3 regions of the Motilimonas thetidivivens genome follow, and region 2 is predicted to be linked to each of the others. Evidence: predicted binding sites of a transcription regulator. Region 2 holds the regulator's gene; each other region holds the start of a gene.
The links. Region 2 encodes NrdR, which represses ribonucleotide reductase genes. Its sites were predicted from a motif close to AAACACNANATNTNGTGTTT; they were not measured.
Positions count from the first base shown of each region.

Region 1 (4,269 bases), on a different contig from region 2:
ATCACAGGGTCGATGTTCGCCAGTGCAATGGCTAAACCTTCCAAGATATGCGCGCGGTCGCGTGCCTTACGTAATTCAAAAACAGTACGGCGAGTTACTACTTCTCGGCGGTGACGAATAAAGCTCTCTAGGGTTTCTTTTAAGGTAAAGATTTTGGGTTGGCCGTTTTCCAGCGCCACCATGTTAATACCAAAAGAAACTTGCATTTGAGTTTGCGCATAAAGGTTGTTAAGTACAACCTCTGCCACATCACCACGCTTAATTTCAATACAAACACGAATAATACGCGTTGATTCATCGCGAATTGCACTGATGCCTTCGATTTTCTTTTCTTTGACCAGTTCAGCGATTTTTTCAATCAAACGTGCTTTGTTTACCTGATAAGGTAGCTCATGCACTATGATGGTTTCGCGACCTGTTTTAGCATCGGTTTCAATATCAGCGCGGGCACGAATACGCAGTTTACCGCGACCTGTGGTGTAAGCATCCACAATGCCTTTACGACCAGCAATAATGCCGTGGGTCGGGAAATCTGGGCCTGGGATATAATCCATTAACTCGGCAACCGTCAACTCACTGTTTTCAATCAAGGCTAAACAGCCATTGATCACTTCAGTTAAGTTATGAGGCGGAATATTGGTTGCCATACCGACCGCGATACCCGATGAGCCGTTAACCAGCAGGTTTGGGATCTTAGTAGGTAATACCGCAGGAATTTGTTCAGTACCATCATAGTTAGGTACAAAGTCCACGGTTTCTTTATCTAAATCGGCCAATAACTCATGGGAGATTTTGTCCATGCGGATTTCGGTATAACGCATCGCCGCAGCGGAGTCGCCGTCTACCGAACCAAAGTTACCTTGACCATCAACTAGCATGTAGCGCAGCGAGAAGTCTTGCGCCATACGAACAATTGTATCGTAAACCGCTGTATCACCATGAGGGTGATATTTACCTATTACATCACCTACCACACGGGCAGACTTTTTATAGGGTTTGTTCCAATCATTGCCCAGTACACTCATGGCGAACAAGACGCGGCGATGAACCGGTTTTAATCCATCGCGTACATCAGGAAGTGCACGTCCAACAATGACGCTCATGGCATAATCGAGATAAGATGTTTTCAGCTCATCTTCGATATTTACCGGCGTGATATCTTTTGCAAGATCGCTCATATAAGCCTAAATCCCTAAATCTAATAATTTCGGTGTGATTTGACGAGGACGGGATTCTAGCACATTTTCATGGCAGAGACAGAGGGAGGTAGGACACATAACCTGCAACTTTTTTGAAAAAATGGCTTTTTTCCGATCCATCGCCGCATATAATAAGTACAAAATTCACAAATGATGAAAAAAGCAGCAAAAATCATGAATGTAGATGCACAAGAAATTGCAAAATTTGAAGCCATGGCTAGCCGTTGGTGGGATTTAGAGGGAGAATTTAAGCCGCTTCACTTACTGAACCCCACTCGGCTCGATTACATCAATCGCGGTTGCCAAGGTTTGTTTGGCAAAAAAGTGCTCGACGTTGGCTGCGGCGGCGGTATTTTAGCCGAAAGCATGGCTCATAAAGGCGCCATAGTGACGGGATTAGACATGGGCACAGAGCCCCTTGAAGTCGCGCGTTTACACGCCCTCGAAACCGGCGCTAAATTAGATTACATTCAAACCACGGTCGAGCAACATGCCCACGAAAACCCGCACAGCTATGACGTGGTCACTTGTATGGAAATGCTTGAGCACGTCCCCGACCCGGCTTCGGTTATTCAAGCTTGTAAGCAATTAGTTAAACCCGATGGCGTGGTATTCTTTTCAACCATCAACCGCACCGCTAAATCTTATCTAATGATGATTATTGGCGCTGAATACCTATTACGTTGGGTTCCCAAAGGCACCCATGAGCACCATAAATTTATCCGCCCTTCGGAGCTATTAAGTTACACCGATGCCGCCAACCTGCAGTGCACTAACTTAACAGGGGTACACTACAACCCAGTCACCCAAGGTTTCTTTTTAGCGCCAAATGTTGACGTCAACTACATGTTGATGACAAAACCTTTGGCTGAGTAAATAAAAACATCAATTTTTGATGATGCGCACAAATTTAGCCTTTGTTAGTAACGCTAAATTAACCCTAACTTTTCCATGTGCTTTCACCAAGCCTCGTCGCTCCTTAGATTGCTGCGCAGGCTTGGTTGTTGGCTTTTTAAGCAACCGAACAAAATAAATTTTTTTTTCATTTTAGGGAAAAAAGGACTTGAAATTCACTTGTTCTAAACCTGCTTGGAGATCAATGGTTAGTCGTTACTAACCTAGCTAATTTTTTCACACTTTATCCACAAGTTATGATCAACTTGCCCCCTTGCAAAAACGGCCTTACCTCATTATCTTGTACTAAAATAAAATACAAACACTATATATTGTGGTTGCAGCATTATTAAAACACTAGAAACCTTCTTTTTACATCAGCCCTGAATTTGCATATTTGGGTTGATTATTTTTGTTTTAATAATTTTGCACTTTCGATAACTTAATTTTTCAAAAGGCGTTATGCGATGAATAAAAATCTGTTGGTCACCAAACGTGATGGCACTAAAGAAGCGATAGATCTAGATAAGATCCACCGCGTAATCACATGGGCAGCAGAAGGATTAAACAATGTATCTGTGTCTCAGGTAGAATTGAAATCCCACATCCAATTTTATGACGGCATCAAAACCGAGCATATTCACGAAACCATCATCAAAGCGGCTGCCGATCTGATTTCGCCGCAAACGCCTGATTACCAATACCTATCTGCCCGTTTAGCTGTATTTCATCTACGTAAAAAAGCCTATGGCCAATTTGAGCCACCGCATTTATACGACCACGTAGTAAAAATGTGTGAAATGGATAAGTACGACCGCCATTTACTGAATGACTACAGCCAAGATGAATTCAATCAAATGAACGACTTTGTTGATCATTGGCGTGATATGAACTTTTCATACGCAGCGGTTAAACAACTGGAAGGTAAATACTTAGTACAAAACCGTGTAACCGGTGAGATTTTCGAAAGCGCCCAGTATTTATATGTACTTGTTGCAGCGTGCCTGTTCGCAAACTACGACAAATCAATCCGTATGGATTACGTGCGCCGTTTCTACGATGCGATTTCAACGTTTAAGTTATCTTTGCCTACACCGATTATGTCGGGTGTGCGAACACCTACACGTCAGTTTAGTTCTTGTGTATTAATTGAAACGGGTGACAGCCTAGATTCCATCAATGCTACCGCCAGTGCCGTGGTGAAATACGTATCACAACGTGCGGGTATTGGTATTAATGCGGGTCGTATTCGCGCCCTAGGCAGTGAAATTCGTGGTGGTGAAGCGTTCCATACCGGTTGTATTCCGTTTTATAAGTATTTCCAAACGGCGGTAAAATCATGCTCACAAGGCGGTGTTCGCGGCGGCGCAGCCACCGTGTTTTACCCTATTTGGCATTTAGAAGTTGAATCGCTACTGGTGCTTAAAAATAACCGCGGCGTAGAAGAAAACCGCGTACGTCACTTAGATTACGGTGTACAGCTAAGTAAACTGTTCTACACACGCCTGATTAAAGGCGGCACAATTAGCTTGTTCAGTCCATCTGACACCCCTGGCCTGTACGATGCGTTCTTTGAAGACCAAGAAAAATTCGAGCAGTTATACCAGCAATATGAACAAGACAGCAGCATTCGTAAGAAGACCCTAAAAGCGACTGATTTATTCTCTTTGTTGATGCAAGAGCGTGCCAGCACAGGTCGTATCTACATCCAAAACGTCGACCACTGTAATACCCACAGTCCGTTTGATAGCAAAGTTGCACCAATTCGCCAAAGTAACTTGTGTCTTGAGATTGCACTGCCAACTAAACCACTTGAACACGTTAACGATGAAAATGGTGAAATTGCCCTTTGTACGCTATCAGCATTCAACCTTGGCGCGCTTGAAAACTTAGGTGAGCTGGAAGAGCTATCTGATTTGATCGTTCGCGCCCTAGATAGCCTATTGGATTATCAGGACTACCCTATTCCGGCTGCACGTACCAGCAGTTTAAACCGTCGTACTTTAGGTGTCGGTGTGATTAACTATGCGTACTACCTAGCCAAAAATGGCGTGTACTACTCAAACGGCAGTGCCAACAACCTAACCCATCGCACCTTTGAAGCAATTCAATATTACTTGCTTAAGGCGTCCAATGGCTTAGCAAAAGAGAAAGGCGCGTGTCCGGCATTTAACGA
Region 1 covers NZ_JBKFDK010000026.1:56,153-60,421, forward strand. Annotated here, with positions in the region: gene gyrA (DNA topoisomerase (ATP-hydrolyzing) subunit A) at 1-1,178, opposite strand, end outside; gene ubiG (bifunctional 2-polyprenyl-6-hydroxyphenol methylase/3-demethylubiquinol 3-O-methyltransferase UbiG) at 1,374-2,075, shown strand; gene nrdA (class 1a ribonucleoside-diphosphate reductase subunit alpha) at 2,561-4,269, shown strand, end outside.
Region 1: the regulator NrdR is predicted to act here: its motif matches at 2,414-2,433, upstream of nrdA (class 1a ribonucleoside-diphosphate reductase subunit alpha).

Region 2 (4,269 bases):
AAGCTAATGCCGTCTACCGTGACCGAACCTTTGTGGGCAATATATTTAGCTAATTCAGCTGGGCATGACAGCCAAAACTCGATGGCGCGACCAAGTTCATGTCGCGAAATCACAGTGGCAATGCCATCTACATGACCACTTACGATATGACCGCCAAAACGTGATTGCGGCATCATGGCTTTTTCTAAATTTACCTTAGTGCCGACTTTAGCGTGAGCAAAATTACTTAACTTTAACGTTTCTACGCTTAAGTCGGCGCTAAAACTGGTCTTGGTCAGCGCGGTTACGGTCAAGCAAACCCCATTGGTCGCGATACTGTCACCCAGTTGCACATCAGCTAAATCTAACTTACCGGTATTAATCGTTAAGCTGATATCTTGACCTTTCGGCGTTATTTTTGCGATCTGTCCTATTGCAGCTACGATCCCAGTAAACATATTTCACCTGTTTCTTTTGCGCCATTTATCATGGCATCATGAGTGTAAACGTATATATTAATCGGTTATTTTAGCGTACAAATGAGCCGTAAATCTGGCCCAATCTTGTCTATCTGTGCAATGTCTAACTCAGGCACTTGCGTCATATTAGTGTATTCAGGTAAGGCTAATAAACCACGGCTTAAACTGCCCATCAGTTTCGGCGCCTGATACAAGATAAATTCATCCACGAGTCCTTGTGCAAACAAGGCTCCGGCCAGCGTTTCTCCCGCTTCGACCCAGACATTATTTACGCCCATTTGCGCCAATTTCGTCATTAAGCTTGCGAGGCAAATATGACCTTCTTGCTGCTCGACCAATATGGTCTTGGCCGCAGGATTAGGGTGCGCCTGACTCGCCACTAAATAAGTCTCGCCCGGTAGATGAAATAACCGATAGCGCTGATCAAGCTGCAAACGGTTATCGATAATCACCCGAGCAGGTTGACGCAGTTGCTGCTCACTGATCAAGTCATGCAGTGACACCACCTCTTGCCAACGAACATTTAGGGATGGGTCATCGGCAATGACAGTGCCAGAGCCGGACAAAATCACATCACTTTTGGCACGAAACATTTGTACATCTTGGCGCGCCTGTGCACTGGTGATCCACTTACTTTGACCATTTTGTAACGCAGTTCGCCCATCTAAACTGGCCGCCATTTTCAATCTCACAAATGGACGGTGATGGTTTTTACGAAACACATAATCATGATTAAGCGCCAATGCTTGCTGTGCTAACAAGCCGATTTCAACCTTGATGCCTCGCTCATCACATAGCTTGAGCCATGTATTTTCTGCTGGCTCAAGCTGACAAGCGACGATCAGCTGCGTCACACCCGCCTCGGCAAGTTGCGCGACTGCATTCAGGCTTGGCTCTGAGGTCAAATAGGCACAATCACATGCCTGCTCAGCAGCGTCTAGTTGTTCAAGAGCACGAGTCACAACACAAGTTGAGGTATGAAAACCTTGGCCAACTGCCTGTACCACTTGCCCCTGACTCACCAATACAACAGCAAAATTTAAGGCTTGGCCTGTGGTGTAAATCCCTCGCTCAGCACAAGCGATGGCTTGGGCCATGATGTTTGCATCTGGTTTAACCGATAACTGCGCCAAGTTTATTTTTCCAGCTTGGCAATTTCTTCGCCGAATTCTTTGACATCTTTAAACGAGCGATAAACCGAAGCAAAACGGACATAAGCTACTTTATCTAAGGTTTTAAGCGCTTCCATTACCAGCTCACCAAGCATTTTAGAGGGCACTTCGCGCTCACCTGTTGCACGCAGCTGCGACATAATTTGGTTGACGGCTTTATCCACCGCTTCGGTCGACACGGGCCGTTTTTCCAACGCGCGATGGACGCCGCCCATCAGTTTATCTTCGTTAAATGGCTCACGGCTACCATCGGACTTGATGATCCGAGGCATCACTAATTCGGCCGATTCAAAGGTGGTGAAACGCTCTTTACACTGATTACATTCGCGTCGACGACGCACCTGATGGCCATCAGAAACAAGGCGAGAGTCAATAACTTTGGTGTCTTGGACACCACAAAATGGACAATGCATCAAGGATCCCAGTGTTACAAAAAGAGGTCTCAGTTTACCATTAACTGAATGAAAAAAAAGGCTGCCTAAAGGGCAGCCTTAGCTCATCAAGGATAACGATTAAGCGTAAACTGGGTTTGCTTTACAAAGTGCAACCACTTTCGCTTTAACTGCTTCAATTACAGCCGCATCATTGATGTTGTCTAATACATCACACATCCAACCTGCTAGTTCAGCAGCTTGCTCTGCTTTAATGCCGCGACGAGTCAATGCTGGTGTACCTACACGTAGACCAGAAGTCACGAACGGAGAGCGAGGATCGTTAGGTACTGAGTTCTTGTTAACTGTGATGTTAGCAAGACCCAATGCCGCATCTGCGTCTTTACCTGTGTATTCTTTGCCGATTAGATCAACTAAGAATAGGTGGTTGTCGGTGCCGTCAGATACGATTTTGAAACCACGTTGTTTGAATACTTCAACCATGGCTTTCGCGTTATCTAATACTTGCTGTTGGTAAGCTTTAAACTCAGGCTCCATCGCTTCCTTGAACGCAACCGCTTTAGCAGCAATAACGTGCATTAGAGGACCACCTTGGCCGCCTGGGAATACCGCTGAGTTTAGTTTCTTCTCAATTTCTTCGTTAGCTTTGGCTAAGATCAGACCGCCACGAGGACCCGCTAGAGTCTTGTGAGTTGTAGTCGTGGTTACGTCAGCAATTTGCACTGGGTTCGGGTATAGACCCGCAGCCACTAGACCTGCCACGTGCGCCATATCAACAAACAGGTAAGCACCTACTTTGTCGGCAATTTCACGAAAACGCTGCCAATCAACAATGCCTGAGTACGCAGAGAAACCTGCTACAACCATTTTTGGTTTATGCTCAAGGGCTAGACGCTCGATTTCATCGTAGTCTAGTTTGCCGGTTTCTGGGTTGATACCGTATTGAACCGCATTGTAGATTTTACCTGAAGAGCTAACCGATGCACCGTGAGTTAAGTGACCACCGTGCGCTAGGCTCATACCTAAAATAGTATCACCTGGATTTAGTAGCGCTTGGTAAACCGCTGAGTTAGCTTGTGAACCCGCGTGAGGTTGTACGTTTGCATAATCAGCACCAAATAGCTGCTTAGCACGATCAATCGCTAATTGTTCAGCAATATCAACATACTCACAACCACCGTAGTAACGCTTGAAAGGGTAACCTTCAGCATATTTGTTAGTCAGCTGGCTGCCTTGTGCTTCCATTACACGTGGGCTAGTGTAGTTTTCTGACGCGATTAGTTCGATGTGTTCTTCTTGACGAACCACCTCTTTGGTCATGGATTCCCATAACTCTGGATCGTAATCGGCTATGTTCATATCACGCTTAAGCATCCGTATCTCCTGACTAAATGCAAATAACAACTGAGGGTAAAAGTTGTGTTTGGTTTGAGGCTGGCTATTTTACCTGCTCTAGCTCACATTTCCCAGCCCAAAATATTGAATAAATCTCATGCGAAAAATGAACTATGCTCATAGTGTGCTATTTTCGCTTTCATTAAATTCATTTTCAGCTAGGCAAACTTGGTTTCGCCCTTGATTCTTCGCTTGATATAAACACTTATCAGCACGCTGTATTAGTGCTCGAATTTGTTCGAGATCTTCACCGCATCTATCAGCAACCGCACCACCGATACTGACCGACAGGCTGATATCTCCTAAATTTGAAGGCATCGGCTTATTGGCTATCGCCTCACGTATGCGCTCGGCTAACCCACCTAACTCAATGGTCGCAAGGTTGGTGTATAACAAACAAAACTCCTCACCACCAAAGCGAGTCACCAATACCGCTTTCTCACTGTGCTGCTGCAAAATATTGGCAACCCAAGCTAATGCTTGATCTCCGATAAGATGGCCAAAGTGATCATTGATCCCCTTAAACCTATCTATATCTATCATCAGCAAAGCTAGATGATCGACCTTTTTATCTTGCAGCACCTTAGCAAATTCGTGCATAAAAGCACGGCGATTGAGCAACCCTGTCAGATAGTCACTTTTTGCAGCCAATGCAAGGGCTTCATTAGCCTGAGTCAATTGCGCGGTGCGCTGCTTTACAGCCCTTTTTAATTGCCAAATATAAGCAATAATGAATAGCGTTAAAGTGATGGCAGCAATAGGTACGAGCCAAGCGACCCATACCGGATGCACCTTCTCGGTATTGATCCATTTTTGTTTGATTCGATTTATTTCATCTGGGTTAACCCGTGC
Region 2 covers NZ_JBKFDK010000017.1:50,040-54,308, reverse strand. Annotated here, with positions in the region: gene ACK8OT_RS13215 (riboflavin synthase) at 1-437, opposite strand, end outside; gene ribD (bifunctional diaminohydroxyphosphoribosylaminopyrimidine deaminase/5-amino-6-(5-phosphoribosylamino)uracil reductase RibD) at 503-1,591, opposite strand; gene nrdR (transcriptional regulator NrdR) at 1,594-2,043, opposite strand; gene glyA (serine hydroxymethyltransferase) at 2,143-3,396, opposite strand; gene ACK8OT_RS13195 (transporter substrate-binding domain-containing diguanylate cyclase) at 3,535-4,269, opposite strand, start outside.

Region 3 (4,269 bases), on a different contig from region 2:
CTGTTTCGGGTGTGGGGATCTTACTTGCTTGTCTTTCGGGTGTGGTGGCGTCGGCGCTAGGTTACGCTTTGTGGTACAGCTTATTGACTAAATTGACGGCGGTACAGGCAGGTTTGTATCAATTAACTGTCCCTATCATCGCCTCCATCTTAGGCGTTGTGTTGTTGAGCGAAGCTTGGTCTTGGTCGCTAACGTTGGCGTCAGCTATGGTATTAGGTGGGATTGCGATGGCAATGGTGAGTGCAAAAACTAATCCATCACAATAGTCTAATAACGTTAACTGGTTTACGATTTTGACTTGAACTAAGTTGCTTTTTTAACCGTTTTTATCTTGATGAACTAAAATGAAATGTGGGTGCTAAATGTAGGTACTAAATGTAGATACTACAGAGGGGGCAAAAGCATGGATCTAAGTCGCTTTCATAGTATGGATAGTCATATCCTGTTAAGCATAGTTAATGAACAACTGCGTATTGAGTGTGAAGACCTGGAAGACTTGGTGGGGCAGTTTGATATTCCCAGAGAAGGCCTAGAAGATAAGCTATTGACAATAGGCTACCAGTACGATTTTTTAACCAATCAATTCAAATCTAAGTAGGCCTGCTTTAGTAAAAGTTGGGTTACTGTTAGCAAGGGGCCTAGGCCCCTTAAATTTTATTCGTCATCCGCTTGTGTTTGCTTAGCTAATTGCTGCTCAATTTGCTTGATGCCTTGCTCTATCGCGTCTGCCTTGGCGTAACCTTGTGACAATAAAACCATTCTGTCTTCGGTTGAATAAACCAAAGTAGGGTAGCTAAATACCTGCCACTGTCTTGATAAATGGAAGTCTTGTTCGGTGGCTTCAATCATGGCTTCGCTGTTAAACAGCTCAAGGAAAAAATCAGCATCGAGCCAAGGGGCTGCCAGCTCAGCCAATACCTCGGGCTGGGTAATATCTTTGCTATCAAGATAAAACGCCTTTTGAATGGCCAGTAAGTAGTCAAACTGATGTTTAGGCGCGGCTTCTCCCATCAAGGTCACAGCGCGACAAGCGGGCTCGGTGTCATAAACAAATTGGCCAACCTGTTCAATTAACTTGTTCTCAATTGGTTGACCTGTCATGGCGGTGACTTTTTGCCAATGATGCGCTAATTCTTGCGCCAATTTGTCATCGAGAGGTTGCGCATCTGGGCCTGCACGTAAGCCACCCATTACTAATTCAAACGAATATTGCGCTAGGTTGTTGCGTAGTTTTTCAAACTCGCTACTAAAGCCAAAACACCAGCTACACATGGGATCGGCAATATAGATAATTTTGTTCATGGGGTTAGATAATCTAGTTTAAAGAAGGCGCAGCATAACAAAGCTAGCGCCGAGTCTCTAGGGGATTAGTTGCGCAGTTGCGCTTTTGCCTTTGGCTCTTGTGATGGCAGCAATTTAATTTGATAACCCCAGCCATTCCAGATGTTACCTTCAAAATCTCGAATCGTTACTTCATCTGTGTTTTGGTTAAAAAAAGTAACAATTCCAGCATGTTGGCTTGGTCTACCGGCGACGGAAAAAGCAGCTATTTTACCTATCATGGTCCCCTCCTATGTGTCATACAAGAATCAGTATAGGAGATAAAACTGAGAGAAAAAGTGGCTAAATGCGATAAGTTCTCAAAATGAATGCTAAGTGATTTTGCCCCTACGGCGGCGTCCATATCGGCTCTAGGCTGACAAAATTTCAAGCAAAAAAAAAATTTTTTTTAATTTTTTTTAAACCGGTTGATTTGTATTTTCCGGTATCTTTGTTACCGATTGCGTGCTCTAATTTCGCCAATTATTTAGGAGATCCCGATGACAGCTAGCAACCAACTTACCCCAGATGAATTAATTGATGCCGCCTACGATATTTTTATCGATATGGCAGGTGATAACCTAGATCCGGCGGATATGATTTTATTAGCCGCACAATTTGAAGAGCAGGGCGCTGCTGATTTAGTGGCGGTAGGTTTTGATTGGGATGAGCATGTGGGATTTGAAGTTGACGAAGATGACTATGCGGAAGTGATGGTTGGCCTAGTCGACGAACAAGACGAGTTAAGTGATGTATATGCGCGTTTGCTGATCAGTAAAGATAAAGACGAAAAATTTTGTCATATTCTATGGAAGCAAGCTGATACTGAAGAGTCAGAGTAAAATCACTTTGCTGCAAAAAAGCGCAATATATCACAGCAATTTTGCTTGATTTTTTAGGATGCCAAGCGCACCAAGCCTTGGCATTGAAGCAAGTAAAAAAGCAAAAAAAATTATCAATTTTGACGTCAATCTCAATTAGCTAAATGCTCGCGACATCCTCTTTTACAGTTGATCCAGATCAACGCTTTCTATGGCTTTTTTTCGCCTAATACACAACATCTAGTGTTCCTTGAATCTTTCTAAGCCCACATTTAGTGCGTGGCCTTTTCATAATTAGGAGTTTCTGCTTTGAAACCTGTCGTCATAAAGCGCGATGGCGCGCGTGTGCCTTTTGATCTTAACCGAATTAAAGCTGCCGTATTATGTGCCATGGAAAACGTGCTAGAGCCCGATGAGCGCTATGCCCAAACCATTGCTGAAAATGTGGCTCAAGAGCTTGCTCAGCGCTACGAAGTAGATATCCACGAATTGCAAGATACGGTTGAAAACCAATTGATGGCCAGCGACTACAAAGAAGTGGCGCGTCATTACATTGAATATCGCCATGATCGTGATTCGGTGCGAGAAAAGAAAGGGCGTTTGGCCACGCAAATTCGTGGTTTGGTTGAACAAAGTGACGCGTCTATCCTCAATGAAAATGCCAACAAAGATAGCAAGGTGATCCCCACACAGCGTGACTTATTAGCTGGGATTGTGGCTAAGCACTACGCCACGCGTCATATGTTGCCTAAGGAAATAGTTAAAGCCCATGAAAGCGGTGAAATTCACTATCATGATTTAGATTACGCGCCGTTTTTCCCCATGTTTAACTGTATGCTGATCGATTTAAAAGGCATGCTGACCCACGGCTTTAAAATGGGTAACGCCGAAATTGAAACACCGAAATCCATCGCCACCGCCACCGCTGTGACGGCGCAAATTATCGCCCAAGTGGCCAGCCATATTTATGGCGGCACCACCATTAACCGTATTGATGAAGTACTCGCCCCTTATGTGGAAGCCAGCTACGAGAAAAACGTGGCGCTGGCCAACGAATGGCAAGTGCCCGATGCCGAGGGATTTGCTCGCAGTCGCACCGAAAAAGAGTGCTACGATGCGTTTCAATCATTGGAGTACGAGGTAAACACCTTACACACCGCCAATGGCCAAACGCCGTTTGTGACCTTTGGTTTTGGTTTAGGCACTAGCTGGGCGGCGCGTTTAATACAAACCTCGATTTTGAAAAATCGCATTGCGGGCTTAGGCAAAAATAAGAAAACCGCTATCTTCCCGAAATTGGTGTTTGCCATTAAGGGTGGCTTAAACCACAAGCCGGGCGATCCTAACTACGATATTAAACAATTGGCGCTGGAGTCTGCTTCTAAGCGCATGTATCCCGATATACTAAATTACGAGCAAATCGTGAAAGTCACCGGCTCGTTTAAAACCCCGATGGGTTGTCGCAGCTTTTTAGGCGTGTACGAACAAGACGGTGAGCTGATCCACGAAGGACGCAATAACCTAGGTGTGGTGAGCTTAAACTTGCCGCGCATTGCTATCGAAGCCAAAGGCAGCGAGCGTCGTTTTTACAAGATTTTGGATAAGCGCTTAGCCATCGCTAAGGCGGCATTAGATTCACGTATCAGTCGTTTAGAGGGCGTGAAAGCCCGCGTTGCGCCAATCCTTTATATGGAAGGGGCTTGCGGCGTTCGATTACAGCCAAATGATGATATCAGTGAAATCTTCAAACACGGCCGAGCCTCTATTTCATTGGGCTATATTGGTCTGCATGAAACCGTACAGTCGTTATACGGCACCGATACCCATGTTTATGACAACGATGAATTGCGTGAAAAAGCCTTAAATATCGTGCGCACCTTACGCGCAGCCACCGAACAATGGAAGCAAGAATCTGGTTATGGCTTTAGCCTCTACGCCACCCCAAGTGAGAACTTGTGCAGCCGTTTTTGTAAGTTGGACACCAAATATTTTGGCGTGATTGATGGCGTGACCGATAAGGGCTATTACACCAACAGTTTCCATCTGGACGTGGAAAAGAAAGTAAACCCGTTCGACAAGATAGACTTTGAAATGGCTTACCCCGACATCAGCAACGGCGGCTTTATTT
Region 3 covers NZ_JBKFDK010000011.1:107,815-112,083, reverse strand. Annotated here, with positions in the region: gene ACK8OT_RS10400 (DMT family transporter) at 1-266, shown strand, start outside; gene ACK8OT_RS10395 (DUF4250 domain-containing protein) at 404-598, shown strand; gene ACK8OT_RS10390 (DsbA family protein) at 655-1,302, opposite strand; gene ACK8OT_RS10385 (hypothetical protein) at 1,368-1,562, opposite strand; gene ACK8OT_RS10380 (HI1450 family dsDNA-mimic protein) at 1,821-2,162, shown strand; gene nrdD (anaerobic ribonucleoside-triphosphate reductase) at 2,451-4,269, shown strand, end outside.
Region 3: the regulator NrdR is predicted to act here: its motif matches at 2,371-2,390, upstream of nrdD (anaerobic ribonucleoside-triphosphate reductase).